4 regions of the Maridesulfovibrio bastinii DSM 16055 genome follow, and region 4 is predicted to be linked to each of the others. Evidence: predicted binding sites of a transcription regulator. Region 4 holds the regulator's gene; each other region holds the start of a gene.

Region 1 (7,826 bases), on a different contig from region 4:
TTTTATGATAATTTGAACCGTGACAGATTGAAAGATATACTTCGCACTAAAATGAATGATGATGCGTTGGTTAGTTTGCTGTTGAAGGCTATCAATAATATCTCTGTACCCAACGGATATCATAAGGAAGAAAGGTCAAAATACAAGGAGTCGCAGAAAAATGGAGTCCCTCAAGGGCTGCCAATATCGAACATCCTTGCTGAGGCGTATTTAGAAGAGTTTGATGCGGTTTTGACGCGCTCTTCAAACTATTATGATCGGTATGTCGACGATATAGTTGCCATCACAGATGTTGATGATTTTGAGGAGCAGTGTTTGGAGCTGTTTTCGGAGTTGAGGCTTGAATTGAATGTAGAAAAATCAAGTTTTGACTGCAGCTTGAACAATCTTGATTTTCTTGGGTATAAATTTGTTAATGGGTACGTATCTGTTAGGGATAGCTCTTTCGAGAGATTCTTGCGGTCTATTTCGATGATGTTTGTTCGTTTGAGAAAGGCGATAGGAATAGATAGACGAAAAGAAAAACTAAGGCAGCTTGGTATCGAGAATATTGAGGCGGCTTTTATTGAAGATTTAAATGTCAAGATTAGTGGAGCCAGATTTAAAAGCAAAAGATATGGTTGGATACAGTACTTTTCTGAAATCAACGACATGAGTAAATTAAATATTATAGATAGTCATGTGGCCCGTGAGTTGGGCCGATGCTCTTTTTTTAGAAGCCTTCCAAAAGTTAAAAAGGCTACTCGCGCGTATTTCGAATTGAAATACAATTGGCGCGACTCGGAGTATTTTTTTGACTACGAAACAGATGATATAGAAGTAAAGCACAGGTGGTTAAGAAGGCGTGGGCTAGCAAAAGTTTCTTTTTCCACCGACGAAATCGATCGGCTTTATGACTATCATGTAGGAAAATTTCTTAATCAGATGGAGACTGATTTGGGAGTTGATTACCATATTTAGGAGGGGAGGGGCTTAGGCCATACCCGCTGCCAAGTTCGCTTGGTATCGGCTAATCTAATCTAATCGCTTAATTGCTGCGAGTCGAAAGGGGGGAGGCCCCGAGTAGACTGGATCCCCTAGCTTGAAGAGCTTAAGGTGGGAAATAACTTTAAATTTAGCACTCCCCTCCTTCTAATTTGGAGCAAAAATGAATTTTATTAAATCTCTAGATGACAAGGTTTGGATGACTGCTAAGGCTCGCTATAATGCCTCAGCTCGTCTTAATAAAAAACACCAAGCATTGACTTTTACCATCTCTTTCCTTTCGGTTGCGCAAATTGTACTTACCTTCTGCATGTTGGTTGATATCTGTTTCGGTTTTCCAGAAAAGGTTCTCATGTTTATAGCTATGACTACCTCGGTGATGATCTTAGTTATTGCCAACCAGTCTGCTTTGGGCTCTCTGTTGATAGAGTCAGAAAAATTGCATCGGTTTGGCATTAAATTCCAGTCCCTCTATGAGGAAATTTCCCTTTATATTAAGTTGGATAAGGCCAATAAATCTGTTGAGGAGGGGTTTCAACAGAGGTATTCACAGCTGCTTCGAGAGGCAGATATTAATCATCTAAAAATTGACGAAGAGTTGGTTAAGGCTGAAAGAAAATCTTTCGAACTCAATCCTATTTGTGCTTTATGGATTAAGTTTAAAAATCTTGTGGCAATTTATTTGTCATCATTTCTCTACTTGGCCATCCCCTTAGGCCTGCTGTGGGGCGCAAGTTGGTTAAAATAGCATTGGTGGGGGGAGAGTGTGAACACTTGCCTGTCCTTGAACTTGCTACACCAAGTTACTACAGTAGAACTAGCCGTTGCTGCTGTGACTTGCTGAAAAACAGACCGTTGGGCTCTTTTTGATTCTGGCGTAACTGCCTGAAACAAGAATCGAAAATGAGGAAGATTCTGGAAAGCGTGTGTGGGCTAACGTCCACCGGAGGTTTAACCCTTCTCCTCTCCGCCACAATGACAACAAAGTCCCTCTAAAATTAGAGGGACATCATACCTATTTCGCTACCACTAATTCAGCTGACTGAGAAATATACATCCCAGAACCTCCCCCTTGCACTCAATTTATATCAACCGCGCATATCAAATCCTGCCGACGGAATGTGCTTATATACCATTGATATTATAGCTCATCTTTCCAGAACGTGGCTAACACAACTCGCCTTTCAGCATTCTAAACTGGAATCAGCCTTGACTGCCGTGTCGGAAGCGGCGGTCAAGGCTGATTCTACTTGGGAGAACGATGGGATAGATCAGGATAAATGTTCTCCACTGCTGAGTTTGATAAATTCACTTCTCGTAAGCGGTCGTTTCAACCTGCTTGAAAGCTGTCTCACTGCCATTGTCAGGGCTGTAATATCTTTGGGATCATTTTCAACACCGCAGTCTTTAAGGGCTGATTTCACCGCGGCTTTTCCGCTTTTACCACCAACGGCAAGCTTGCGGGATATGCCGACTGATTCAGGCTGATAAGGCTCAAAAAGTTCGGGTGATTTGCTTAGAGCGTGTGTATGCAGGCCGGATTCACAGGCAAAGATATCTTCACCCACAACAGCCTTGGTTCTGGGAACCACAACTCCTGCTTCTAATGCAACCATGCTGCATAAGGCTTTTATTTTCTGTGTGGAATATCTTTTTTTACCACAGCGCAGGGCCAGATATGCGGCCAGTTCTTCCGTTGCGGCTATACCGGAGCGTTCCCCGATACCAAGCACAGAAACATCAGCATAATCAGCACCACATTCAAGAGCTGTAACCGCGTTGGCCGTAGCCATGCCGAAGTCATCGTGACAATGAACAGCCGTATCTATTTTTACGTGGTTACGAAATGTTTCAATCAACTTTTCCATGCTCTTAGGAGTCAGTTGTCCGAGAGAGTCAGAAAGCCTTATGCGGGAAGCTCCACAATTTTTGGCATGTGCTGCAACCGTTAAAGCAAAATCAGGATCAGCTCTGGAGACGTCCTCCATGCCGACTGAAACATATTCAATTCCAAAGGCTTTAGCTGTTCTGATAGCTGATGAAAGACGGTGCAGAAGTCCGTTGCGGTCAAGTCCAAGTCTCTCTTCAATATGCAGATCAGAAACAGGAACACCAATATTAACCCTGTCTATAGGCAGTTTAGAAGCCTTCATAATATCGGCCTCCCTGCATGGTGTCCAAACACTCAGGTAAGTGTCTTTTGAAATGTCTTTTATATATTCAGCAAGAGTGCCGAGATTATCCTGTCCTATCCATCCCAGCTCTATTTCGTCTATTCCGACTTCAGCCAGACCCGCAGCAATTTTTTTGCGGGTGGACAGATTGAAATATGCGCCGAAAAGCTGAGCTCCTTCACGCAGTGTAGTATCTATAAGCATTGTCCAGGCTCCTTATTAGCAGTTAATCTGTAAATATTTAGAAGCAGGAATAATGCCAAAGGATCAATACTATATAATAGGGGCTAACTCTCTGAATTTAAAATGTATTTATATTGGTTATAATGAATACCAAAATGTAGGTTAATACACTTTTGAATTGTATTTTCGTAACAAGATACACTTTTGAAATTCTGAAAAAAATCGCTGTCATATTTTAAATATTTAATAAATATAGTATGTTATGTAGTGTATTCAGTTTTGGCACGGCAATTGCCCTATAGCCTTCATCATACGAACAAAATCCATGATGGAGGATTATCATGAGAAAGGTAGCAATCTACGGTAAAGGCGGAATCGGTAAGTCCACAACAACTCAGAACACAGTAGCAGGCCTGAGCACAATGGGCCGTAAAGTAATGGTCGTCGGATGTGACCCTAAAGCTGACTCAACCAGACTTCTTCTTGGTGGTCTTGCTCAGAAGTCCGTTCTCGATACCCTTCGTGAAGAAGGTGAAGATGTAGAACTCGAGGATATCCGTAAAAAAGGTTTCGGCGACACATGGTGCGTTGAATCAGGCGGACCTGAACCTGGAGTAGGTTGTGCTGGCCGCGGTATCATCACCTCGATCAACATGCTTGAAAGCCTCGGTGCTTATGAAGAAAGCGAAGGCCTTGACTATGCCTTCTACGATGTTCTCGGTGACGTTGTTTGTGGTGGATTCGCAATGCCTATCCGCGATGGTAAAGCAGAAGAAATTTACATTGTCTGTTCCGGTGAAATGATGGCCATGTATGCAGCTAACAACATCTGCAAAGGTATCATGAAATATGCTCAGTCCGGTTCAGTTCGTCTTGGTGGTCTCATTTGTAACTCCCGTAATGTTGATAACGAAAAAGAAATGATCGAAGAGCTCGCTAAAAAAATCGGAACTCAGATGATCTACTTCGTACCCCGTGACAACGATGTTCAGCGCGCAGAGATCAACCGTAAAACAGTAATTGAATGGAACGATCAGGTTCCTCAGGCAGAAGTCTACAAAGGCCTCGCCAAGGCTATCGACGAAAATGAAATGTTCGTCGTCCCCACTCCTCTCGAAATTGAAGACCTTGAACAGCTCCTTCTTGACTTCGGTCTCTTGGAAGTTGCTTAACCCCCAATTGCATAACGATAAACCACAGGAGAATGTGAGATGATGATCATGGTGAGAGCTATTGTAAGACCTGAAAAAGCAGACGCTGTACTCGCTGCCCTCATGGACAACGGGTTCCCGGCCGTAACCAAATACTCCGTAGCCGGCCGCGGTAAACAGCGCGGTATCAAAATCGGTGAAGTTACTTACGATGAAATTCCTAAAACCATGCTGGTAAGCGTTGTTAAGGATACAGATAAGGATTTCGTAATCAATACTATCATGGACGCCGCTCGTTCAGGTTCCAAGGGTGCTTTTGGTGACGGTAAGATTTTTGTGAGTGAAGTTGAAGACGTTTACACCATCAGCTCCGGTATCAATGAAGCCGCTTCCGCCGAGGAGGATTCTTGATGAAAGAGATTATCGCAATTGTGCGCATGAACATGATGGGACGCACCAAAGCCGCACTTACCGAAGCTGGCGTAGATGCTTTCTTTGCTCATGAAGCACAGGGTCGCGGACAAGGGTTCGTGAACAAAAAGGTCTTGGAAGGAGCGGAAGAAGGATATGAGGAAGCCGCCGCAGTTCTGGGCGAAAAAGGCAAACTCTATCCCAAAAGAATTGTAACAGTAGTTGTCCCTGATCCAATGGTGGATGACGTTGTTGAAGCCATTATAGCAGCAAATAAGACCGGAAAGCCCGGTGATGGAAAGATTTTTGTCACACCCCTTAAAGATTCAGTTCGCGTAAGAACCGGGGAAGCTGGCGAAAAGTCCATAGTCTAGGGAGAAGACCATGACCATGACAAAGAATAAGGCACAGTGGAACCCCACGGATATCAAGGAGGAACTCCTTAAGAAGTATCCGCCTAAGGTAGCCCGTAAACGTGCCAAGCAGATAATGATCAATGAAGCTCTTGAAGCCGGAACCCCGCCGGAAATCGTAGCAAACGTACGTACCATTCCGGGAATTATCACCATGCGCGGCTGTACTTATGCAGGCTGTAAGGGTGTTATCATGGGACCCACACGCGATGTTGTAAACATCACCCACGGTCCTATCGGATGCGGTTTCTATTCATGGCTTACACGCCGTAACCAGACTGATGCAGGTGCTGACGGCGAAAACTACATGACCTACTGCTTCTCCACCGATATGCATGACAAAGATATCATCTTCGGTGGTGAAAAGAAGCTGGAAGCAGCAATTCAGGAAGCTTACGACCTGCTGCATCCCAAGGGCATCTGCATTTTCTCAACATGCCCCGTAGGACTCATCGGTGACGACGTTCACGCCGTTGCCCGCAAAATGAAAGAAAAATTCGGTGACTGCAACGTATTCGCCTTCTCCTGTGAAGGATACAAGGGTGTTTCTCAGTCCGCAGGTCACCATATCGCCAACAACCAGATTTTTACAAACCTCGTAGGTGAAAACAAGGTTGCCCCCGAAGGTGAATATAAAATTAACCTTCTTGGTGAATACAACATCGGTGGTGATGCTTTTGAAATCGACCGTATCCTTAAAAAATGCGGCATAACAAACATCGCAACCTTTTCCGGAAACTCAAGCTACGACCAGTTCGCTTCGGCTCAGCATGCAGATTTAAGCTGCGTTATGTGTCACCGTTCTATCAACTACGTAGCTGACATGCTTGAAACCAAATACGGTATTCCGTGGATCAAGATCAACTTTATCGGAGCTGAAAGCACTGCCAAGTCACTGCGCAAAATCGGTGCATACTTCGGTGAGAAAAAGCTCATTGACAGGATTGAAGAAGTTATAGCTGAAGAAATGCCCGCAGTTGAGGAAGCAGCTAAGAAAGCTCTGCCCACTACCAAAGGCAAAAAAGCAATGCTCTTCGTTGGTGGCTCCCGTGCTCACCATTATCAGGACCTCTTTGCTGAACTCGGCATGAAGACTCTTTCTGCCGGTTATGAGTTCGCACACCGTGATGACTATGAAGGCCGTCGCGTAATCCCTGATATCCAGGTTGATGCTGACTCCCGTAACATCGAGGAAATCGAAGTTACTGCCGATCCGGAACTTTATAATCCGCGTAAGTCTGAAGCCGAAATGAAATCTCTGGAAGACAGCGGCTTCAAGTTCAAAGAATACGAAGGCATCAACAAGGATATGGATGAAGGTACCATCGTTATCGATGACCTGAACCAGTACGAAGCTGAAAAGCTTGTTGAACTCCTCAAGCCGGATGTTTTCTGCGCAGGTATTAAAGAAAAGTATTCCATTCAGAAACTTGGTGTCCCCATGAAACAGCTTCACAGCTATGACTACGGTGGACCTTACGCAGGATTCAAGGGCGCAATCAATTTCTATGAGGAAATGGACAGACTTCTTGGAAGCAAGGTCTGGAGCTACATGAAGGCCCCCTGGCAGGAAAATCCTGAACTCACAGCTACATTCGTGTGGGATTAATCAGGAGGTATAGATATGTTACTTAGACACACACCAGTAGAAATAAAAGAACGTAAAGCCCTGACTATCAACCCGGCCAAGACTTGCCAGCCTATCGGCGCAATGTATGCGGCTCTCGGAATTCACGGCTGTCTTCCCCATAGTCACGGATCACAGGGATGCTGTGCTTATCACAGATCCACTCTGACAAGGCACTATAAAGAGCCTATCTCCGCTTCAACCAGCTCCTTTACTGAAGGTGCATCAGTTTTCGGCGGACAGGCCAACCTCGTGCAGGCACTCAACAACATCTTCAATGTTTATGACCCGGAAGTTGTTGCTGTGCACACCACCTGCCTCTCTGAAACCATTGGTGACGACCTTAACCAGATTCGCATCAAGGCAGAAAAAGATGGCAAGCTGCCCAAGGGTAAATACATGATCGGTGCGCCTACTCCAAGTTATGTAGGTTCACATGTAACAGGTTTCAGCAACATGGTTAAGGCCATGGCTCAGATGGCTGAACCCACCGACAAAAAGAACGGTAAAATCAACCTCATCCCCGGTTGGGTAGAGCCTTGCGATATGGAAGAGCTCAAACGCATAGCCGCTTTGATGGATATTGATATTACTATGTTCCCTGATACTTCCGGTATTCTTAACGGTCCCTTGACCGGTGAATACAAGATGTTCCCTGAAGGCGGTGTAACTGTCCAGGAACTTATAGAATCAGCTCAGGCTACTGCAACAATAGCTCTTGGTGAATGGTGCTCTGCCGATGCCGCTCGTTGGCTCGACTCCAAGCATAAAGTTCCCTGCTCTATTCTTGATATGCCTTTCGGTCTTGCTGCTACAGACCGTTTTGTAAACGTAATGCGTACTGTTGCCGGTGTCAGCGTACCTGATGCCATCACCCATGAAA
Region 2 (7,826 bases), on a different contig from region 4:
ACATGAGAACCTTCTTTTAAAGTCGTTTCACCGGGAATCGCGTGGGGGAGAGCGGCGTTCTGATCTATCCCTACGATAGTGGTAAACGCCAGCTCACTGGCTCCGCCATTGCGGAAGAGCTGCTCTATTTCCCAAGAAATCTCCAGTTCGGTTTTACCGGGAATAAGCGATGGTTGAATCTGCTCGTAAACTTTATGGTTAAGGGCGCAGGCTTTTTTCATGCATTCTATTTCAGAAGCATCTTTAACCATACGCAATTGTTCAACCAGAGCCGGAGCCGATTTAAGTTCACAAAGCTCTTTTAATTTTTCATGCTCAAAAACAGAAACATCATTGTAGTCAATGAACAGAGATGTGATTTTATTGTAATGGAAAAATTTTTTCAGAGCTTCAAATTTACGCCCGGAATAAATGAATATTTTATCATTATCCCAGACTCTTTTGGCTGCATCGTCATAGCGCGGATCAGTAAGCAGATAGTCATCCCCTGATTCAGTTACAATAATCCACCCTGCGGTTTCGTTGCACTGGGGATCGTGCAGTTCAAAACCACTTAAATAAAATCTGTTTGCTGAAGAGTTTATCAGCAAAGCAGGGATTTTGTATTGTTTCATCAGGGCGCGCAGTTTTTCACGTCTGTTCTCAAAAATTATTTTATCGAATTTCATATTAGTTTAAATCCTGTAAGTGGTTTCAGGTTGGCCGGAAACCATTCTATCAGCCCATTCAACTCCCTGCATTACCGAGTGATCCATATTTGAGACTTCATATTTCCATCCTCCGAAACGACCGCGGGAGTAAATATCGAGTTTTTCAAGTTCCGGCTGAAGTAGTTTTAACGCTTCGTTTCTTTCTAAGCAAGGAACAGGATAACCATAATCAACGTTTATGGACCATCTGGAAATAATTTTATTACGCTCAGCTGTGCCGATGAGTCCGGTGTTGACCAGCCCCTGTTCTATTTCCGCAAGCATGGAATCGAGTTTTTCAGGTTTTTGATTTGAATGGGAGACTTCACACATAAGAGCCCTGCCTGAACCCGGCACAGGTGTGTTATTGGGGGAGTAGTTGTGGAAATTTGTCATTCTGTAAAAAGGACAGTCCCTTTCAGGGAAATACATCCAGCATCTGGAATCAGGTCTGGATTCTGATAAACCGATACCGCCGACAAAAACACTGTTGTGTTTAAGTTTAGCAGCAGCATTAATCAGGCTGGTTTTTGAATCAGGTATGAGTTTTGTAACCAGCAGATCAAGTGGAAGAGTGCTTAACAGATTGTTGTAGCTGAAACTGTTTCCGAGATGATCGGTGATGATTTTCTGCGCGGTATCAATGCGGACTGCCTTGGTATTGTAGATGATATTATCTTCGTACCTAGCTGCAAGTTTGCGGTATATTTCACCTGTTCCACCCTTCAACGGGAATTTAAAAGTATTATTGGGGCCCCATGAAACCTGATCGCGTTCAAGCAAAATATTTTTAAGGACACTGCGGAGGTCAACAATGCTTATTCTTTCACCTATCCATGAGAAATCCATATCCTCGGGATGAGTTGCCCAGACCTTGAAGTTATAAGGGAGCATGAAATAGCGGGCGATTCCTTCTCCGAATATTTTAAGAATCCATTCTTTAAAGTTGGCTGGAGCTTTTTCAGACCTCATTCCCGGTAAAAGTGCTTTCACACAATCCCATCTTACCTCAGGCGGAAGGTGACGAATGTTGTTTTGAAAAGGGTAGGGAACCCATGTCGCAGCCGCTCTGACAAAAGATTCCCGCTGGTGTTCAAGGAAATTGTCACACAAAAGTGAATCAAGGAGCCTGTCATAATATTCATAATGGGAAAAAACGACATGCCCGCCGATATCCCAGATAAATCCTTTTTCGTCCGTAAAGCTTGAAGCCAGCCCGCCGGGATAGGAATTTTTTTCCAGAAGGATAACGGAATCCTCTCCCCGTTCTTTAAGCCTGTGCAATGCTCCAAGCCCCGTGGGACCTGCTCCGAGAATAATATATTCAGCTTTCATTGTGATCACTCCGCTGTAGTTTTTTGACCTTTGAGAAAGCATTAAGCAAAGCTCATGCCTAAAGATTCGCAAGGGGAAAAAAATAAAAAAATGCAGTGTCACCGACCTTTGTCATTGCCGTAACAGGTTTGTAACTGTTTTCGTTTAGACCTCTCGTATCGGTAATTAACGGACACGGTAAACGCGTCTAAATGACAAATTCATTTTGGAGGATCTAATGAAAAAAATTATTGCCCTGTTGGCAGTACTTACTCTGTCTTTTGCAGGATCTGCTTTTGCAGGTTCACTTCAGGTTAAAGGTTCCACTACTGTTCTGCCTCTCATGCAGAAATGCGCAGAAGCTTTCATGAAAGCAAATCCCGGTGTTTCTATTTCAATTTCAGGTGGCGGTTCCAGTAACGGAGCTAAAGCCCTCATCGATGGAACTACTGACATTGCAATGATGTCCCGTGATATGAAATCACAGGAAATTCAGCGTGCAACCGACAATGGCCGCAAACCGGTACAGTTTGTTGTTTCTTACGACTGCATCGTTCCTGTTGTTCATCCCGGCAACAAGGTTAATAACCTTACCCAGATGCAGCTTCTCGGAATCTACACCGGTAAAATCACCAACTGGAAAGAGCTTGGTGGCGAAGACGGTAAAATCGTAGTTATCTCCCGTGACACTTCTTCCGGTACTTATGACTGCTGGAAGCACAAAATCATGAGAGCAGACGGTAACAAAAACCGCGTATTCGCAGGTGCTCTGCTTCAGGCTTCCAACGGTGCTGTTGCTCAGGCCGTATCTAAAAACAAACTTGCTATAGGTTATGTAGGTCTTGGTTACCTCAACAGTGAGCTTCAGGCTGTAAGTGTTGACGGAATCAAAGCCAACGCTGCAAACGCTCTTAACAAAACCTATCCTATTTCCCGCGGTCTGAACCTTTACACTCCCGGACAGCCTTCTGGTGAAGCAAAAGCTCTCATCGACTTTATGCTTAGCCCTGCTGGTCAGAAGCTTTCTGAAGAAGTCGGATTTGTTCCCCTTCACTAATCGCAGACTGGCTTAGGCCGGATTTGCTCTACCGGGTCCGGAAATAAATAAGGAAACCCTCCGGAGTCTGAAAAGGCTCTGGAGGGATGTTTCTCGGAAAACACTTAATAATTCAGCAATAAGAAATTTATATCAGGGGAAACAAGTCGTGATCACGACACGCAATATTTGTCTGCTATTGGTCGCTATAGCAATTGCTTCAGCAGCTTATGCCTACAACCTGGGCAAGCCGACCGATACTGAAAAAATTTTTCTGGCTTCAACTGAAAAAATTGCCAGCCATGGTGATTATTCAGAAAGTCCTGTGAGTGTGCTCAAAAAAGTTATGATGCTTTCCGAGCATGAAATTGCCGAAACTTCCGGTTCTATGGGACTCAGCGAAGTTGAGGCGGAGCAGCGGGCTGACAATCTTACTTCTGAACTCAACGGTCTTTTCGCACAGGTTCGTGCTGATATGAATGTTGCCGGAAGGAAGAACGGAGACAAAGCCGCAATCAAGGAAATTTCCGAATCAGTTCATAATCAGATAAGTTCACGGGCCAGCGGTTATTATATTCTTGCCCTCGTGATCGGTGTTATCGGAGTAGGTCTTTTTACCCTCAATACTATGAATCTGAGCCGCAGATCCATAGAAAGGCTTATTCATTCAGCATTTATGGTAACAGCATTCACTTCGATTCTGATACTATTTCTGATCATGCTCTTTTTGTTTATAGAAGGTCTTCCCATCTTCCATTACGTTTCTGTTAAGGACTTTATTTTCGGTCTGGAATGGTACCCGACCGATGATCCCGCTGCATTCGGAATCTGGCCGCTTATCGTCGGTTCCGGTGCTGTAACTCTGCTTTCATCAATTATAGCCATCCCTCTCGGGGTTATGACAGCTATATATCTTGCTGAAATTGCACCTGATAAAATCCGTAACATTGTCAAGCCGGCCGTTGAGATGCTGGCTGCGTTGCCCTCGGTTGTTATCGGTTTCTTCGGGATGGTCGTTGTTGCGCCTTTTCTGCAGAATTTCTTCGGTATTGCCGTAGGACTCAACCTGTTCAACGCTTCCATCATGCTGGCATTTATGGCTGTGCCTACCATTACAAGTCTCTCGGAAGATGCTCTCTATTCCGTTCCCGTAGAACTGAAGGAAGCTTCTCTTGCTCTTGGCGCAACCCACTGGCAGAGCATATATAAAGTTATGGTCCCGGCATCACTCTCAGGTATTTCCACCGGGGTTATTCTTGGAATGGCCCGCTCTATCGGGGAAACCATGGTAGTTCTGATGGTTGCCGGTGGAGCAGGACTCCTGCCCACATCTATTTTTGATCCAGTAAGACCTATGCCTGCATCCATTGCTGCTGAAATGGGTGAAGCTCCATTTCACAGCGAGCATTATTACGCTTTGTTTGCCATCGGTATGGTTCTGTTTCTTTTTACCATGGCCTTCAATCTTGTGGCTGACTATGTGGCCCACAAGTACAAACAGGTCGGTTCGGCTACTCTCTAATGTGGAAAAAGGATTATAATTTTGGATCACAAAGAGGAAATTATTATGAGTAATTCTGCTGAAACAGTAGAACAGATAGCTGCAATGAACCAGACCGGGGAGGCTGAGGTTATGACAGGAAATAACGTTCCCGGAAAACAAGACAGTTCCCTGCGGTTTATCATACAGAAGGTCTTTTTCTGGCTTTTCCGTTCCGCTGCGGTCATAAATGGTCTGGCCCTTTTGGTTATCTGTGGTTTTGTTCTTTATTACGGGCTGCCTTCTTTAAGCTGGGAGTTTCTGACCGAAGCTCCTAGAAATTCCATGACCGAGGGTGGTATTTTCCCATGTATCCTCGGAACCATAATTCTCAGCTACGGAGCTCTTCTGGTTGCACTTCCATGGGGAGTTGCCACAGCCATATATCTTAATGAATATGCCACCTCGGCCAAAATGGTCAGAATAATCAGGCTGGGAATCAACAACCTTGCCGGTGTTCCCTCGGTTGTATTCGGCCTTTTCGGGCTTTCTCTTTTTGTTACCGTCATGGGCATGGGAGTAAGTATTCTTGCCGGTGTCTTCACACTCGGTGCGCTGGCTTTGCCGCTGGTAATCGGAGCCTCCGAAGAAGCATTAAGATCTGTTCCCCAGACATACCGTGAAGCATCTCTGGGACTTGGGGCAACCAAGTGGCAGACAATCTATAAAGTAGTTCTTCCGGCAGCTTTGCCGGGAATGCTCACAGGTTCTATTCTGACCCTTTCACGCGCAGCCGGTGAAACCGCGGCCATTATGTTTACCGCCGCGGTATTCTACACACCGGAAATGCCTAAATCCATCTTTGATGACGTAATGGCACTGCCGTATCATATCTATGTTCTTGCAACTGCGGGAACTGAAATAGAAAAAACAAGGCACATTCAGTACGGAACTTCTCTTGTTCTGATTACGCTTGTCCTTGGCATGAATCTTATTGCTATCTATTTAAGAGCCAAAATGCAGAAAAGAACAGCTCGCTAAAAGTTGATACGGCTGTTTTTTTATAGGTCCGCGATTCTCCCCTGAGTCGCGGACTTTTTACTTTTATTTACAGCCAATTCCCTCAAGGTGCAGAAGATATTTTTTCATTTCTATTCCTGTTCCACTAAATCCGGTCAGACTCCTGTCTGACCCAAGGACTCTGTGGCAGGGAATGATCAATGGGAAAGGATTTGCTGCCATGGCTCCACCCACAGCTCTGGCTGCTCGGGGTGATCCTGCAAGGGCTGCCAGCCCCCCGTAGCTTATGGAACTTCCCCAGCCAACTTCACGATAGAGTGTTTGGAGCACTTTCTTTCTGAATTCGCTAAGGCCGGAGAAGTCGAATTCAAACTCAGGCCAGCTTACTTTTTTTCCTGAGGTGTAGTCGTCCAGGGCTTTCTGGATTTTTTCAGTTTCAGGATTCATGGAGATGACATGGCTGTCATTGTTCCAATCAAGATTGATGGAAGTAACCTTTTCATTTTTAAGCGTGATTCTAAGGAAAATTCTCCCTGATGCTGCCTGTAAAATTCGATCCATATTAAAATCCTGTTTTATTGATGATCATTTTTGGTGGAAATGATTCCGGCCAGAACCAGTCCGGCGGCTGGGAGCGGCTTCCTTTAAGTGCACACCCCTGCCAGAGATCATTTTTTTCCATATTTTCATTGATGGCAAGGTGGGTTGTTCTTTTGTCCTCAGACCAGTCTGGACTGACCAGCTCTCCCGGAACAGGGTCGGCGCTTATCCGGTGAACAACTATATCCTGACGCAGAAAGGTGATGGCCCGCACAAAAGCCTGAACATATCTCTCACGGGTCCATGGTTCATAACTTCCAGCGCGGTACATTTTTTCGAGCGTTGTATTTTTGCAAACGTAAAGATTGTGAAACTTTATTCCTGATACCGGGAGCGTATTTATGAATCTTACTGATTTTATGAAATCTTCTTCATCCTCGCCGGGAAGCCCTGCAATAACGTGGGCGCAGACTTCGAGCCCATGCGAGTGGGCAAGTTCGACAGATTTTGCAAAAGCAGCACTGTCGTGACCTCTGTTTATTTTTTTTAGGGTTTCGTCATTGGAACTTTGTAGTCCCAAATCCAGCCAGATTTCCGATAATCCGGTGTCTTTTATTGCTTTAAGTTTGTCCGCATCAACACAGTCGGGTCTTGTCCCCAGACAAAGACCAGCAATTCCCTCAAGTTGTGAAATCTCATCCAGAACAGATTTCAGTTTTTCAAGGGGACCGTAAGTGTTCGAATATGATTGCAGATAAGCCAGAAAGAGTCTGGCACTGTATCTTTTGGAAATTTTTTCAATCCATAAATTCCATTGCTCGGAAAGTGGTATTCCCTCTGAAAGCATTCCCGAACCGGAGCCTTCAGGATTGCAGAATATACAGCCGTTTGCTGATATTTTACCGTCCCTGTTGGGGCATGAGAAACCTGCATCAAGGGGAACTTTCTGAACTCTTTCCCCGAACTTCTGTCTGAGTCTGGCTGCTAATCCGTAATAATAGTACATTTGTTAATTTTAGTGATATTAGGGGTTGATTAAATGGTTATTAAAGATAATATCCTCAGGAAAAGATATCACGACAACAATTTCGAAATCAGTAGTACCTAGAATTAGATAATTTTCTAATATGTTGCCTGCTGTTTGTTCTTCTGTTAGTTGTCTGCTTAGCATTTCCGCAACTGAGTGGGAAAAGCAGAATAGTGATAATCAATATAATCAGAAACACATTTTCTTCGGAGTTTCAAACACAACATGGCATCGATTTTTGACAAGATATTAGGATCATTTTCAAGCGATCTGGCCATTGACCTCGGAACAGCGAATACCCTTGTTTATGTCAAGGGGAAAGGCGTAATGCTCAGCGAGCCTTCCGTGGTTGCGGTAAAAAAGGATACTCAAGGCGCCAGCAAAGTTCTTGCTGTGGGACTCGAAGCCAAGAAAATGCTTGGCAGGACTCCAGGAAATATTGTCGCCATCCGTCCTATGAAAGACGGCGTTATCGCCGATTTTGAAGTTACCGAGGCCATGTTGCGCCACTTCATTTCAAAAGTCCATAACAGCCGCAGGCTTGTACGTCCCCGCATCATGATCTGTGTCCCTACCGGGATTACACAGGTTGAGAAGAGGGCTGTCAAGGAATCCGCTCAAAGTGCCGGTGCCCGCGAGGTTTATCTTATTGAAGAACCTATGGCCGCAGCTATCGGAGCCAACCTGCCTATTACGGAGCCGACCTCCAACATGGTCGTT
Region 3 (7,826 bases), on a different contig from region 4:
TCATAAAATGATTAACAGGCTCCGCAAGGAAGCTTCGGAATACATAGAACAGATGACTCATTGCAGACGCTGTCGTGCAGATGCTGTCGGCCTGCTCAGCAATGACAAGTCCGGCTGTCTTTCCGGAACACTTCAGGCCTGTTCAAAACTTACACCGCTTAATCTTGAAGCCGGACGTCCTTTTGTAGCTGTAGCAAGCCGGGAAGGAATGCTCATCAATCAGCATCTCGGTGAAGCAAAGAGCTTTTATATCTGGGGACAGTCCGCAGACGGTTACCGTCTTATTGAAGAACGTCCTGCACCGACTTCAGGTTGCGGGCCCAAACGCTGGGATGAACTGGCAGCAGTGCTCAAAGATTGTCGTGCAGTCCTTTGCGCGGCTGTTGGTGAAACTCCCCGTCTGGCTCTTGAAGAGAGCGGCATAGCCTGTCACGCAATAAGCGGTTTTATTGAAACAGCTCTTGAGGCTGTTTACACAGGCGGAAATATTGAAGCGTTGAGTGGTCGCAGAGGCGGTATCGCCGGAGGATGCTGTACTGGTACAGGCCTTAACTGCGGCTAATAATCAGAACTGGTCGGGGGGAGCTTTGCTCTCTCCTTCTTATAGGGATGGTTGAAGGTAACTCTACATGGCGGGAGTAACTTTCACACATGATAATATCCCATCAGCCTTGGAGCCCGTAATCCTGGTCAGATTACGGGCTCCATAACTTTTTATAGTCGGTTTTATTAATTAAGAAGCAGAAGTTGTATGGCCGGGGTGATATTCTTTGCAGTTACTTTGATGGATGATGCGGATGTATTGCTGTTATTCCCCGCGAATTTAGGCCATGCAGAGTCTGCAAGACCTCCGCAATCTGTAGCTATTTTGTATGCCGTGCCTGAGTATGTTCCTAAGTAGATACTGCCGTCAGCAGTGATAACCGGAGCTGTTCTTAATGTGCCGTCAACATTTGAGGACCAGATTTTTATTCCGTTTCTGAAAGCAAATAATTCACTGGCACCATCAATGAAACTTGCTGCTAAAAAGACGGTTCCATCCGCCGTGGCCACGGGTGTGTTTGAGATCAGATATCTTGTAGAATAGCTGTCATAGCCGGAAGCCTGAGCAAGCTCGTGTCCGAACCTATAGGTCCACAGTAAACTTCCTGACGGATCTACAGTGATGATGTCTGTCATTGTAGTGAAGCAGATGTTGCCGCTGTTATCAATTACCGGCGAATTTACCACATTAATATTTACATTATATTCCCACATTTTATGGCCATCAGCAGTGATAGCTAAAAGTGATCTGCCTCCTCCAACATATATAGTTCCATCTTTGCCTAGAGCCGCTTCTGATATGGAAGTTTCTCCTGATGAAAATATCCATTTCCTTGAACCGGTATTATCCAGTGCTTCGATATCCCCATTATCAGAAAAGCAGTATATTGCTCCGTCTCCGGAAATATTGAGATATGCAACTTTTGAATTAAGGGGAACAGACCATCTAAGATGACCTTCAGGTGATATTGCAAAGAGGGTGCTGTTGCCGGAACTATCCCGCGATGCGAGGTAGATTGTATTATCAGCAGCGAGGGCATACCGTGAATAACTGGATGCGTTGAAATCCCATTTCAAGCTTCCATCAGGATTTATGGCGTAGAATTTATTTTCAGTTGAGCTGATGTATACTGTTCCGTCTTTAGCCACCACAGGTCCCTGACTGTAGTAGTCTGTTGGTCCTGTGGGGTACCCCCATTTTAAATCTCCATTTGGAGTTAATGCTTCAAGCGAAGTTGAATTGTAGAAGTACATAGTCCCGTCAGCAGCAATTGCGGGTGATTTTGAACGAAATTTTGAAAGAGACCCCACGGTCCAGACAGGAGCCCAGTCAATTACAGCATGAGGATCAGTCCCTGCTTTATATTCATCAAGGTTTGAAAGATTGTCACCGTCAGGGTCGGAGTCGGAATCATTGATATTAGGGTCAGTATGATTATCTACTTCCCATTTATCCGGAATTCCATCACTGTCGGAATCTTTTTTAGCTGGGTTTGTGTTTAGATTAAACTCCCTGCTGTTGTTCAGTCCGTCCTTGTCATAGTCGCCTGCGGAATTTTGATTGAGGTTTGAGAAATTTGCATACTCCCATGCATCCGGGAGTCCGTCATTATCTTTGTCGTAGTTGGTTTTCCAATGGGTTCCGCTGTGTTTGGAGTCGCGGCCCTGCATGGGCCATGGTGAATTTGCCGGGCCGTTGCTGGAAGTACTGAAAGAGTAGAGATAAGAATCGTAAGAAGGAATATATAATGTCCCATCCGCAGCAAGGGTCGTGGCGGTGAATCCAATGCCTCTTCCTGTGCTGTCTACACCGGTGAAAGCATGTTCCCTTATTTTTGTCCCGGAAGGACTGATTACATACAAAATGTTATTACATACTGCTAAGTAGATATTTCCGTCAGCACCGATTACCGGGCATCCAAATGCCTGTGCCCACGAACCTGAACTATAGGATGCAAACCCCCACTTTTTATGTCCTTCCGGGGTTAAAGCGAAAAGCTTGTCTCCCGCTACATAAATAGTTCCATCTGCTCCGATAGCTGGTTGTGAGGTAAAAGGTCCGCTATCAGTAAAAGTCCATTTTATGCTGCCATTCGGGGCAAGCGCATAAAATGTATTGGTTGCGTCATATTGAAATGTTCCAAAATAAATAGTTCCATCAGCGCCAATTGCCGGTGCTGCTGTCACCGGATAAGCAGCAGTGAATTTCCATTTCTCGGTGCCATTAGGATTCAGCGCATAAATCTTGTTGCTGCTGGTTGCAAAATATATTGTTCCGTCCTTAGCTATAACCGGGACTGTCGCAACATCACCATCAGGACTGAAAGTCCATTTGGTGGAACCGTCTTTTGGATTGAGGGCATACATGAGACCGCTACCGTCTCCAAATGCGCTTTCTGTACCCGTATAAACAGTTCCGTCACTACCGACAGCAGGGCCGTTATTGTTGCCGATACGAATATTTTTTTTCCAGTTTATTCTACCATTGTGAGTCAGAGAAACCAGTGAAACCTCTGTCCCGAAATAAATATTACCGTCAGGACTTACTGCTGTAGGAGAGTAGGCGCTGTAGTTTGTATAGTATGTCCATTTTACGGTTTTATCAGGATTCAGGGCAATGAGTTTTATAGTTTCAGCATTCTCGTTGGTAGTTCCTAAATATACGGTTCCATCAGTCCCAACAGCAGGGCAGCTGTAGAGCCTCCAGTCAGTTTTAAATTTCCACTTCATGGTTTCAGCAGCTCTGGACTGGCTTGCACAGGCTAAGCATATAATAAATGTAATGATCAGTATAAAATTATAACTACTAAACTTCGACAATGTTGTATCGCTACCCATAATATTCCCCCATTAACTACATTCTAAAGCTCAATAGATGTAATTCAGTATAAAGCCATAACGTTGATTCAAAAGATAATTGCTAAAGTCAGTTCTTTATTTATCTTTAGTTTAGAATGTCAATATATTGCTTAGTTGGGAATTTTGTATGGATATGTTCTGACAGTGCTGTAGGATCAGCCTGAGTAGTGTAGAAGATTCTTAAGGGGTACTTAAAAGGCTCTGTAGGTGAGACTATGGACGGTAAGGTCAAGCCTATCTTCTCAGATCAGCCCGGCCTTCGGCAATCATGCTTTCAAGCTTGTATTTACGCACTCTGTAACCCATCTGTCTGGCAGTCAGACCGAGATCTTCGGCAGCTTTATACTGTATCCAGCCGTTGCGCTCCAAAGCGGAAACAAGTTCTTCACGCTCAACTTCTTTAAGCGATTTATTTTTAGGAGCTTTTACCGGGGGAGTGGCTTCCGGTTTCGGGCGTTCAAGCTGGGCTGCTTCAACAAGTTCAGCAGAAGAATCCAGATTTACATACGATTCCAGAAAGTCGAGGCTGATCATTTCACTTTCGGACATGATTACCAGCCGTTCGATAAGGTTCTGCATTTCCCGGACATTTCCGGGCCAGTCGTATGAAATAAGGGCGTCCAGAGCAGGAGGTGAGAAAAACATTTTGCGACCGTAGTCTTCTGACATTTTCTGCAGAAAATGATTAAGAAGTTTAGTTATATCTTCTTTACGGTCTCTAAGCGGTGGAACCAGAATAGGGAAGATATTCAGACGATAGTAGAGATCAAGCCTGAATTCATTTCTTTCAACAAGCTCTTTTATATCCCGGTTTGTTGCCGCAAGTATTCTTACATCTATAGTTCTGGTGCGGTTTGATCCAAGTCTTTCAAGCTCTTTTTCCTGAAGAACCCGCAACAGTTTTGCCTGTAGATTCATGGGAAATTCGCCAATTTCGTCAAGGAAAATGGTTCCGCCGTCAGCCTCTTCAAATCTGCCCTGTCTCGTACCGGTTGCTCCGGTAAATGCTCCCTTTTCGTAACCGAAAAGTTCTGATTCAAGCAGATTTTCAGGGATTGAGGCACAGTTCACTTTAATGAACGGATGACCGTTCCTTTCGGAAAGTTCATGGATAATTCTGGCGATCAGGGTTTTACCGACACCGGACTCACCAAGAAGCATGACGGTTGCCTTGGTGGGAGATACTTTTTCAATTTTGCGCTGGACTTCAGTCATAGCCGAGCTCTGGCCGACTATATATAAGCCCTTTGATTTTTTGGACACCTGATAGCGGAGTGAAGTGTTTTCCCTTTTCAGAACTTCTTCACGTTTCAATATCTTTTCATTCAGGCTGATGAACTGGCCGATGAGAGTTGCTACAATTTTCAGAAAGTCTATATCTTCTTCAAATTCAATATCATCCTCAAAAAGGCGGTCAACATTCAGAACCCCTATGGGATCACCATGCAGTATAATGGGAACGCCGATAAATGAGGTTGTAGCCCTCTGAAGTTTGCGTGAACCTGTTTTATCAAGAAACAGAGGTTCCTTACTGATGTCAGGTACATAGAAAGGTTCCCCGGTTCTGAAAATTCGACCGGTAACCCCTTCGTCAAGCCGATAGACCCCCCTCTGTTTTTCTTCAACAGTCAAACCGTATGAGGAGGTGATGGAAAGATGCCCGCTGCCTGCATCATGTAAGGTAACGGTGGCCCGCTGCATGCTCAGTTTTTCGGAGAGTATTTTAAGAACTCCGTTAAGAGCTGATTCCAGATTCAGAGCCTGATCAATTACCTGACATATTGCCAGCAGAGCAGATATTTTTAGGCCGCTTAGTGATGATGGCATAGACATTTAGCAAGCAAATTGAGTGCCATTAGACTGTAAAGTAAATATATCTTTAAAATCAGTAGGATAAGAATATATTATTATAAAATATTATTACATAATTGTTAATCTACAAAAACTCTTAGACATAATTGCAAATGTTTATACTAATAGTGTTTGTCCCTGATGGCTTTATATTGCAATATTGAAACTTGGATAAGTCGAACTGTAATAAAGATGAAATAATATTAACAGTTAAACGGCAGCAATGATAGCCCGTAATGTGTTTTTAAAGTTACATTTATGTTCTGTGTATAATTTGTTCTTTGCAGTGTCTTTAAGCTATTTTTAATTTTAAAAGCTGTAAATGGGGCAAAACATCATAACTGATCAATGTTTATGAATTAAAATTAATTAAGTGGTGGTTAAAAAATTTCGCAGTGCGGGATTTTCATTACTTTCAAGGTAAGCAATATGAAGCTCAAGGTCAGGAATTGGACCTGAAAGTTTTTTAAAAATTACTTCTTTTGAAGATCGCATAGACAGGCTTTCCGGAACTATGGATATACCAAGTCCGGCTCGGACAAGGGCCAGAGCTGTATTTTTACTCTCTGCTTCCTGTACAATATCCGGTATAAATCCGGCCTCGGAGAAGATTTTCAGCCATTCATCATATAAGGCACTTTGTATTCTTCGTGGAGCAAAGATAAATTTTTCTCCGGCAAGCTCCGCAATATTGACTGATTTTTTACTCTCAAATCTATGTCCGGCCGGGATTATCAGTGCATAAGACTCTGAATGAAACAAATCATAAGCCAATCCTTCTGTATTATGCCTAAAAAGTCTGACTATCCCCGCGTCAACTGATCCTTTACGAATTTCATCCAGCTGATTGAATGTTTTCATCTCCAGAAGTGAAAGCTTTACTTCGGGATAATCTGTTTTGTAACGACCGATTTTAAGCGGCAGGTCAGTATCAAGTGCCGGGGCAACGTAGGAAAGGGTCAGTGTCCCGGCTCTGCCTTGGGCTGTAGCCTTCAATTTTTCTTCGGCCAGATCAGTAAGTCTGAGAATCCGCCGCGCATCTTCAAGCAAACTTTTGCCTGCGGCGGTAAGAGTCACAGACCTTTTATTGCGGGAAAACAGTTTTGTTTCCAGCTCCTCTTCAAATTTTATAATATGCTGGCTAAGGGGAGGCTGGGACATGTTAAGCCGCTTAGCGGCCTTGCCGAAATGCAGTTCTTCTGCCACTGCAACAAAGTATCTGAGCTGTTTTGAGTCCATTTAATAAGTCGTAATCAATCTTACAGTAATTGAAAAGATATATTTCTCATATTTATCATTCCTGCATATTAATGGAGCCGTCAAATCAATTTAATAAACAGGAGATGTAAATATGTCCGGTAAGATGAAAACTTTGAAGCTCGGTATGACTGATATTGAAGTTTCAGCTCTTGGTTTAGGCTGTATGGGACTTAGTGAGTTTTACGGTGAAGCTTCCACAAAAGAGCAGGCTTCAGAGCTGATCAATTACGCTCTTGATAACGGGGTCAATTTCTTCGATACGGCAGACACATACGGTCATGGACATAATGAAGAACTGCTGGCCTATTCCCTTAAAGGCAAAAGGGATCGGGCCGTCATTGCAACTAAATTTGGTATTGTCAGGAAAAAAGGTGAATACGCCCGTGTACTGGATGGTCGTCCTGAATATGTAAGAAAAGCATGCCATGACAGCCTGAAACGTTTAAACACGGATTATATAGATCTGTATTATATCCACAGGCTTGGTAATGATACTCCGGTAGAAGAAACTGTTGGCGAACTTTCGCGTCTGGTTGAAGAAGGAAAAATAAGAGCTATTGGAATGTCCGAAGTTTCAAAGGAGACTCTGGAAAAGGCCTGCGCTGTTCATCCTGTAACCGCTTTGCAGACAGAGTATTCAATGTTTACCCGTGATCCCGAGCAGGAAATCCTTCCTGCCACCAGAGAAATGGGAATAACATTTGTTCCATACAGCCCTATTTGCAGAGGACTTCTCAGTTCTCAGGCTCCATCATGTGAAGGTGATTCCGATTTCAGGTCCTCCTTGCCTCGTTTCAGCGGTGAGGCTTATGATAATAATCTCAGGATTGCACAGGAGCTGAGTCAGATTGCCGAAAATAAGAAATGCAGCCTTGCACAATTGTCGCTGGCGTGGGTTATGAGTCAGTCTGATAATATAGTTCCCATTCCCGGCACCACAAAAGTTGAGCATCTGAAATCAAATATCGGAGCGGCTGCTGTTGATTTCAGCACCAAGGAAATGAGCGAAATCAACAGTCTCCTTGCTTCACGAATAATAATCGGCCAACGCTATACTGATGAAGGAATGAAGGGCCTTAATGCCTAGATTAACGACTAAAAGACTGCTTAGTATGTGTTGGAAATAATTTTCTAAGGGTCTTGTGAAAATTATAACATCTTTTTTAAAATATATTATGTTGGAGTAAAAAAGTCCCCCGAAAGCGCTCTTTCGGGGGACTTTTATTATCTTAAGCAGATTGAGTAGCGGGTATATTCGCATCCTCGTGTCCACATGACGTGGTTTAGCTGTTTAAACTAAAGGAAGAAATAAA
Region 4 (7,826 bases):
GCTTGTTTGTGGCGTTATTGTCGGAGCTTATCTTGCCCGGCATTATAACCCTGTTTTCTATGGTATCAGGCAGGAAATAAAAGCTCCTCCCGTGAGAAGTAACGGGACTTCTGATGTTTCCGTGGATGGTATCGAACTTACTCAGGGAACCGGCGGCGATATTGAATGGAAGCTTAAAGCCGGTAGTGCTGATTATGATCAGGAGAAGGGACTTGTTATTGCCGATAAACCTGAAGTAACTTATTTTCTTGGACGTGATCGCAAGGAAGTTGTGGTCAGAGCTGTTCACGGTGAAGTCAGCCAGAAAGGTAAAGGACTTCGTTTGTGGAAAAATGTTCGCGGTCATTATGGGGAGTTAGCTTTAAAAGCTGAAAATCTTCATTTTAATCCGAAAAAAAATTTTCTGATCTTAAATGGCAATGTTATTTTGAACAGTCATTCGCTGTTTGTTGAGGCCCCTAAGGTCAGCGTAAATTTAAAAACACGTGAAATAACAGTTGATAATAATGTTGAAGCCTTGATTTCTCCTGATGTTCTAACCACATCTAAGCAGAAGTGAGCAATATTTGAAAAAAGCTATGAACAACTTTACCAGAATCTTCCCCAAAATATCTTTCATTATCCCGGTAATACTTATTTTTTTTGTAACACTGGTCTTTTCTGCTGCATCTTTCGCAGCTTCAGGAAACCTTATGGTTACCAGAACAATTGCAAATCTTAGAGAAAAGCCGAATTATGACTCTTCTGTTTCATGGATTCTTTCTGCTGGAAAAGTTTTTAAAGTAGGTAAGGCAAAGAAGGGTTGGTATTCAGTTTACCCTGCTTTTGCAAAAGCAAAGTCTGTACCTGTCGGTTTTATTTCCGAAAAAGTTGTCTCCACAGCTCCTAAATCTGCAGAGACTGTAGACTGGGGCGATGTTCGATATATTGGTAGGAAAATAAAATATTTTGCTCAGAGATCTCAAAAATCAAAAGTTGCCGGTGAATTAAAACAAGGTGATGAGATCAAGGTCGGTTTTTTGCGGGAAGGCTGGTATGCTGTTTTTAAAAGCGGACAGAAGGTTGAAGCAGAAAGTCGCGCTATCGGGTTTATCAAATCCTCGGATGTTGATCTTGATAATTCAGATTCAACAATCCGCTATGCTGTACGAAAAGTTTCGGTAATAGCCAAGCCGTCAGCAGGAGCAAAAGCTGTTGGAGTTCTTTTCCCCGGATATAGGGTTCAGGTTGGTGAAGAGCATGACGGTATGTTTGCTGTTTATAGAATAGATACAGCAGTTCAGAAAAATACTCCTGTCTGGGGATATGTCTGGGGGCCTTTTCTTGCTCAATACCCTTCAAGTATTGAGAATAAGAAACTCTCAGGGATGACTATAGCATCCGTAAAAAAGGATAAATCAGCGGCTGTAAAGGCTAAAGACATTCTACCCACAAAAAAAATGTATCCCTCTACAGTGCTGAATCTTCGTTCCGAACCTGACGTTAATTCGCTGATAGTTGGTAAGCTTGAAAAAGGTGACACTGTTCTGGTTGGACAGGCTGAGGGAAAATGGTATCCGGTTTATAAGTCAGGCGCAGCTGTTCACAATAAATCGCAGGCCATCGGGTATGTTTATGGTACTTATTTGAAGGCCGAGGCTCCTAAGCAGATAAAGTCTGATGATTCGGCCAAAAAGCAGAAAGCTTCTCCAAAGGATCAGGTTCCGATTAAAATCGTCTCAACAAAGATGACCTTTAGTGAAGTCAAAAATCAGGTAACCTTTTTAGGAAATGTAAAAGTTACCAGACTTGATATTACTCTGACTTCTGATTCCTTGACAGCTTTCCTGCGTCAGGGGAGCGAATCTTTAAATGATGCAAGTAATAAAATTAAAAAAATTGTTGCTTATGGAAATGTTGACGTCGTAATGGGTAATCGCAAAGGGACTTGTGATAAGCTTACATTTTTAGTTGATCAGTCTATAATTATTATGGATGGAAAAGCTCGACTTGCTGATGGCAAAAATATTGTTCAGGGAAAGACTATCAAATTTTATTTGAAAGACAGCAGAAGCGAAGTTATCGGTGGCGATAAACCTGTAGAAGCTATTTTCTTCACTCCGAAGGATGTTTCCCCTTAGCCTCTTGATGTTGAACCAGTAACTATTCCGGAATTATTATGCCTTCGATAATAGCAAATAAAATAGTCAAATCTTACGGCCCTAAAGAAGTTGTCAGAGGAATCAGCCTTAAACTTGATGAAGGGGAAGTTGTGGGATTACTCGGCCCTAACGGCGCAGGTAAAACAACAACTTTTTACATGCTTGTTGGCGTGGTAAAGCCTACTGAGGGTGATGTTTATCTTAATAAACATAGAATAACCACTTGGCCTCTTCATGAAAGGGCGCGGCATGGATTGAGTTATCTTCCGCAGGAAAGTTCTATTTTTAAAAAATTATCAGTACGTAAAAATCTTGAAATAATAATCGAACATACCAAAATATCATCTAAAAACGTTTCAAAGCGAGCGGATGAACTTTTGGATCAGCTTGGTATTTTGCGTCTGGCAGATCAAAAAGCGATGTACCTGTCCGGTGGTGAAAGGCGCAGACTGGAAATTGCCCGGGCTCTAATTAACAATCCCAAGTTTATTCTGCTTGATGAACCTTTTGCCGGTATTGATCCTATTGCTGTTATCGAGATTCAGGATATTATTTCCACTTTGAAAGAGATGGGAATCGGGATTTTGATTTCAGATCACAATGTTAGAGAAACACTGACAATATGCGATAGAGCCTATCTTGTTTATGAAGGGCGGGTTATTTTGAGTGGAGCTCCTGAAAATATAGTAAAGAATACTAAGGCTCGACGTTTGTATCTGGGAGATAGTTTTCGGTTGTAGCGATGTTTTTTTAGTGCTGATAAAAAGCTTTTATAGGTTTAAATTGAGACAGGATTTTTGCACATAGTGTAAATTCTGTCTTTTTTTTATGGATTTTGGGAAAAAATGATCGTTCCTAATTTTAGATAATAATTTTGTTTCTAACTAATGGATTTGGATAGCTATTTCGAATTTTAATTATTTTAAATATTCAATATTATACTTATGGTGCTTATCTAAAAAAATAATTTTTTTAGGTGGTTATATCGAGTGGTGCTAGCGTATCTTCAAAATTGTTTTTAAAGTAATTTATAGTTTGTAGATTTACAGGCGTTCAGAACATTGGTACACTTTTTTCATGTGTAAAATTGTTTTTATAAAAAACTATATATTACAGTAATATTCATACTCTTTGTTGCAAGATTTAATTAAGTATGTCATTCTAAAATCAAGTAGTATTTTATATTATTCTTTAAAAATGTATTTTTTTTCTTTTTTCTTTGTTTAATGCTTTTTTAGTTAATAAAAATAATGTGTTAAGACTTTATTGGTAATGGTAAAATATGGGATTGGAATTAAGACAACAGCTTAAGCTTACTCAGCAACTTGTGATGACTCCACAATTGCAACAGGCGATCAAGCTTTTACAGCTTTCCCGTCTTGAGCTTGTGGATACAGTTCAGCAGGAGCTCATGGAAAATCCCCTTCTTGAAGAATATGAAGAGAAGGAGGTTTCTGAAGCTCGTGACAAGGATCAGTCTTCCGCAAGTGGAGAGACTGAAGAGCTGATGAAGAATGCTGACTGGGAGAATTATCTGGGAGAATTTTCCAGCTCTTCCAAGCAATCAATAGTTAGAGAGTCTGAAGCTTATGAAGACGGTCTATCTTATGATGCCCGTCTTACCAAGTCGACAACGCTTGATGGCCATCTTGGCTGGCAGATGACTCTTTCCGATTTTACTGAGAAAGAATGTGAAATAGCAGAAGCCATAATAGGTAACTTGAGTGAGGTCGGTTATCTTTGCATAGGGGTTGAAGAAATAAGTGAGATCTGTTCTGCTTCAGTCGATGAGGTTGAATCAGTTCTTCATAGAATTCAAAGGTTTGATCCTGTTGGTGTTGCAGCAAGAACACCAAAAGAATGCTTGACCGTACAGCTCGAAGTTTTAAAGTTGGACAACGATCCTATTTTAGTTTCTCTGGTTCGTGATCATTTAGAAGATCTGGAAAGAAGGCGTTATAAGCCTCTGGCCAGAAAATTTAAATTGAGCATGGAAGATTTGAAAAGCTATCTGGATTTGCTTCAGACTCTGGACCCGCTTCCCGGTGCAAGTTTTTCCGGGGGTGACCCTTTCTATATCAGTCCTGATGCTTATGTTTATGAGTATGATGGAGAATTTGTTATTGTACTAAACGATGACGGGCTGCCGAAATTGCAGATGAATTCCTTTTATGTGGAAACAACAGAAGCTGCAAAGGGAGCCGATAAAGAATATTTTCAGGATAAGATGCGGTCTGCCCAATGGCTCATGAAGAGTCTTTACCAACGGCAGAGGACTTTATTTAAAGTTCTTGAATCAATAGTAAGGTTTCAGGATGAATTCTTTAGAAATGGTGTAACTAAGCTCAAACCCTTAATTCTGAAGGAAGTGGCTGAAGATATTGATATGCATGAATCTACTGTGAGCAGGATAACAACAAATAAATATGTTGCGACCCCTCATGGTGTCTTTGAACTTAAGTTCTTTTTTAACAGTGCGTTGGAATTGGATGACGGTTCACAGGTAGGTTCAGAATCAGTAAAGGCCATGATAAAGAAGCTTATTTCTGAAGAAGATCCCAAAAAGCCTTATAGTGATGAAAAAATTGCTGAATATCTGAAAGAGAAGCTTGAAATTAATATTGCAAGGAGGACGGTAGCCAAATACAGAACCGCGCTGGGTATAGAATCTTCTTCCAAGCGCAAGAAGGTCTTTTAGCCAGTTATACTGGAATAGCATATTCACCCTAACTTAAGGAGGATCCTTATGAACGTAGCATTCACTTTTAAGAACTTCGATCCGTCTGAACATCTGAAGGAATATGCAAATACCCGTTTTAGCAAGCTTGAGAAGTTTGTTACCAATCCAGATAATACTGAGTTGCAGGTGAATCTTTCCGTGGATAGATTCAGGCATATATCGGAAGTTGTACTTTATTCAGACAATATTCACATCTCTGCATTTGAAGAGTCTGAAGATATGTATTCTACTATTGATATGGTCCTTGATAAGCTTGAAGCCCAGTTGAGGCGGATGCGTGAAAAGATGCGCAGCTACCGGCGTAGTGAAGTTACATCGGCTCGGATGGATGTGATCAGTTTTGACCTTGAAGATAAGGAACACAGACCTCCGCGTATAGTCGAGTCGGATCAGTTTGAACCCAAGCCAATGACGGTCGAAGAGGCCGCCTTACAGCTGGATTCATTAGACTATGATTTTCTCGTTTTCCGCAATGCTGACAGCGAGGGAATAAACGTAATCTATCGTCGTGATAATGGCGATTTCGGTTTAATAGACCCAGGATATTAGTATAATGAAAATAGGTGCTTTTTTGGCAAAGGATCTTGTTATTCATGAACTTGAAAGTGATAGCAAGGAAGGTGTTCTAAAGGAAATGGTTTCGGTCCTGATAGATTCAGGTCTTGATATGAACCCTGACGAAGCTTACAAGGTCCTTATTGACCGTGAAAAATTAGGTACAACAGGCATAGGGGATGGCATTGCCATCCCCCATGGTAAATTTGACTCCATCGAAGATATGTATGTTGTTGTTGGTCGAAGTGAGAAGGGTATTGATTTTGATTCACTTGACCACGAACCATGTCATATCTTCTTTTTGGTTCTGGCTCCTGAGCAGGGTGCCGGTTCTCATTTAAGAACTCTGGCTCAGATTTCCAGACTGGTTAAGGATGATGCTTTCAGGAAAGCTTTTATGCAGACTGAAAGTAAAGATGATCTTTGGAAGGTTCTTCAAAGCGTTTGATTGCGGAGGCAGAGGTGGATAGCGCGGATTCTTTTCCGGTCATTGTTGTAAGTGGTATGTCCGGAGCAGGTAAATCAACAGCCCTCAAAGTTTTTGAGGATTTGAGATTTTTCTGTGTTGACGGGCTTCCGGCAAGTATGCTGCCTCGTCTGGTCAAGTTGTTTAAAGGCAATGACATAACATATCGTGGATTAGTCCTTGGTATGGATCTCAGGCAGAAAAATTTTGTCGAAGAGTGGTCACAGACCAGAAACGAACTTGTTGAGAAGGGTATTAATCCAGCTTTAATATTTCTCGAATCGAGGCTTCCTGAGCTGGTCAGAAGATTTGCGACAACCAGAAGACCTCACCCTCTTGAGTCTAAAGCCATAGGTCTTGAACAGGCTCTTGAGGAAGAAAAAATTATTTTAAATCCATTACGCAATGAAGCTGATCTCATAATTGATACCACCCATTTTTCCATACACGATCTACGTAGAAAAATTCAGGAAAAATGGGTCTTTTTAACAGAAAAAGGCTCAGGGTTGAGAGTGCATGTCATGTCCTTCGGTTTTAAATATGATGTGCCTACCGAAGCGGATATGGTCATGGATTTACGTTTTCTGCCCAATCCTTATTTTGAGCCTGAATTACGCCCTTTGTCCGGTAAGGATAAATCAATTTTGAATTATGTTCTTGGTAAAGAACCGGGGTCTGTCTTTATTGATAAATACCTTAACTTTCTTAAGTATATATTGCCACTTTATGAAGAAGAAGGGCGGTATAGACTCACCCTTGCAATGGGGTGTACCGGTGGAAGGCACCGCTCCGTAGCCGTGGCCGAGACTATATATGCAGATCTGAGTTCCTGCGGGTATTCAGTAAGTATTGAGCATAAACATATTGATCTGGATTAATACCAGTTTTTCTAGGTAAAAAAATGAGTGAAACCGCCGGCAGTAATGGAATTGTCATTGTTACACACGGAGACTTTGGAAAAGCCTTGATAAAGGCTGCGGAATTGATAGTCGGTCCTATAGCTAATTGTGTTGGATTGAGTGTTGATGTCTCTGAAGGGATGGATGCCGCTGTTGATTCCATCAAAAAAGCTGTTGCAGAAGTAAAATCAGGTCTGGGAGTATTGATCCTTACTGATATGTTTGGAGGGACTCCAAGCAATCTTAGCCTATCTTTTCTTTCTGATGAGGTCGAAGTTGTGAGTGGTGTCAACCTTCCTGTGTTGCTGAAAGCCCTACAGCGTAGAGAAGACCCTCTGCATGAAATGGCGGAGCAGGCTCTTCAGGCCGGTATCAAGGGAATTGTTGTGGCCGGAGAAATGTTGCGAAAAAGGAAAAAAGGCTAGGATTGTCATGCAGTGGGTAAGAATTGACAACAGGCTTGTTCATGGTCAGATTATCGAAACCTGGTTACCATATACTCATGCTAAATATTTGCTGGTTGCTAATGATGAAACTGCTGAAGACAGTTTGCAGCAGCAGATTATGTCGCTTGCTATTCCCCAATCTGTAAATTGCATCTTTACTCGGGTTGATGCTGTTTCCGAAGCCGTTGCCAAGCTTGATTCGTCATCAGAGAATTCAAGTTACTTAATTATTTTTTCATCCTGCAATGATGTTAAGCGAGCTTTGGATAAAGGATTGAGCTTTGATGCCCTAAATATTGGCAACATTCACTATAGTCCTGGTAAAAAACAGATTTCTCCGAGCGTTGCTTTAAATTCCGAAGAAGAATCATGTCTTAGATATTTCGTTAACATAGGTATTGAGTTGGATTTCCGATGTGTCCCCAATGATCCTGTTCAGGTGAGGTTCTCATGAGCATGTTAATTGACTGGCAGAGCATATTTCCCCTATGGCTGGCGGGTGTAAGTTTTTTTTTGCGCTGTTTTCACTATTCAGGACTTCAATAAGTATAGGTCTGCTTGAAAGACCTCTTGTGATCG

What was found. Region 4 encodes sigma-54, which starts transcription at its own class of promoters, with help from an activator protein. Its sites were predicted from a motif close to CTGGCACGGNNNNTGCTT; they were not measured.
Region 1: G496_RS0101950 (LeuA family protein) is a predicted target of sigma-54. The motif match lies at 3,404-3,421, and genes of this name have one in related genera.
Region 2: G496_RS0101665 (protoporphyrinogen/coproporphyrinogen oxidase) is a predicted target of sigma-54. The motif match lies at 2,068-2,085, and genes of this name have one in related genera.
Region 3: nifA (nif-specific transcriptional activator NifA) is a predicted target of sigma-54. The motif match lies at 5,241-5,258, and genes of this name have one in related genera.

What each region holds. Positions count from the first base shown of each region.
Region 1 covers NZ_AUCX01000006.1:191,279-199,104, reverse strand. Annotated here, with positions in the region: gene G496_RS0101960 (reverse transcriptase domain-containing protein) at 1-960, shown strand, start outside; gene G496_RS0101955 (SLATT domain-containing protein) at 1,148-1,732, shown strand; gene G496_RS0101950 (LeuA family protein) at 2,256-3,362, opposite strand; gene nifH (nitrogenase iron protein) at 3,683-4,513, shown strand; gene G496_RS0101940 (P-II family nitrogen regulator) at 4,553-4,903, shown strand; gene G496_RS0101935 (P-II family nitrogen regulator) at 4,903-5,277, shown strand; gene nifD (nitrogenase molybdenum-iron protein alpha chain) at 5,294-6,925, shown strand; gene nifK (nitrogenase molybdenum-iron protein subunit beta) at 6,941-7,826, shown strand, end outside.
Region 2 covers NZ_AUCX01000006.1:118,730-126,555, reverse strand. Annotated here, with positions in the region: gene G496_RS0101670 (M24 family metallopeptidase) at 1-668, opposite strand, end outside; gene G496_RS0101665 (protoporphyrinogen/coproporphyrinogen oxidase) at 675-2,024, opposite strand; gene G496_RS0101660 (PstS family phosphate ABC transporter substrate-binding protein) at 2,242-3,060, shown strand; gene pstC (phosphate ABC transporter permease subunit PstC) at 3,668-4,561, shown strand; gene pstA (phosphate ABC transporter permease PstA) at 4,646-5,560, shown strand; gene G496_RS0101645 (methylated-DNA--[protein]-cysteine S-methyltransferase) at 5,624-6,100, opposite strand; gene mnmL (tRNA modification radical SAM protein MnmL/YtqA) at 6,102-7,085, opposite strand; gene G496_RS0101635 (rod shape-determining protein) at 7,332-7,826, shown strand, end outside.
Region 3 covers NZ_AUCX01000006.1:177,465-185,290, reverse strand. Annotated here, with positions in the region: gene nifB (nitrogenase cofactor biosynthesis protein NifB) at 1-562, shown strand, start outside; gene G496_RS0101890 (outer membrane protein assembly factor BamB) at 730-3,381, opposite strand; gene nifA (nif-specific transcriptional activator NifA) at 3,637-5,229, opposite strand; gene G496_RS18515 (LysR substrate-binding domain-containing protein) at 5,623-6,492, opposite strand; gene G496_RS0101875 (aldo/keto reductase) at 6,605-7,600, shown strand; gene nhaB (sodium/proton antiporter NhaB) at 7,810-7,826, opposite strand, start outside.
Region 4 covers NZ_AUCX01000026.1:4,138-11,963, reverse strand. Annotated here, with positions in the region: gene lptC (LPS export ABC transporter periplasmic protein LptC) at 1-559, shown strand, start outside; gene G496_RS19740 (LptA/OstA family protein) at 567-2,120, shown strand; gene lptB (LPS export ABC transporter ATP-binding protein) at 2,159-2,881, shown strand; gene rpoN (RNA polymerase factor sigma-54) at 3,424-4,839, shown strand; gene hpf (ribosome hibernation-promoting factor, HPF/YfiA family) at 4,888-5,430, shown strand; gene G496_RS0112910 (PTS sugar transporter subunit IIA) at 5,435-5,884, shown strand; gene rapZ (RNase adapter RapZ) at 5,899-6,780, shown strand; gene G496_RS0112900 (PTS sugar transporter subunit IIA) at 6,804-7,226, shown strand; gene G496_RS0112895 (PTS sugar transporter subunit IIB) at 7,234-7,701, shown strand; gene G496_RS0112890 (PTS sugar transporter subunit IIC) at 7,736-7,826, shown strand, end outside.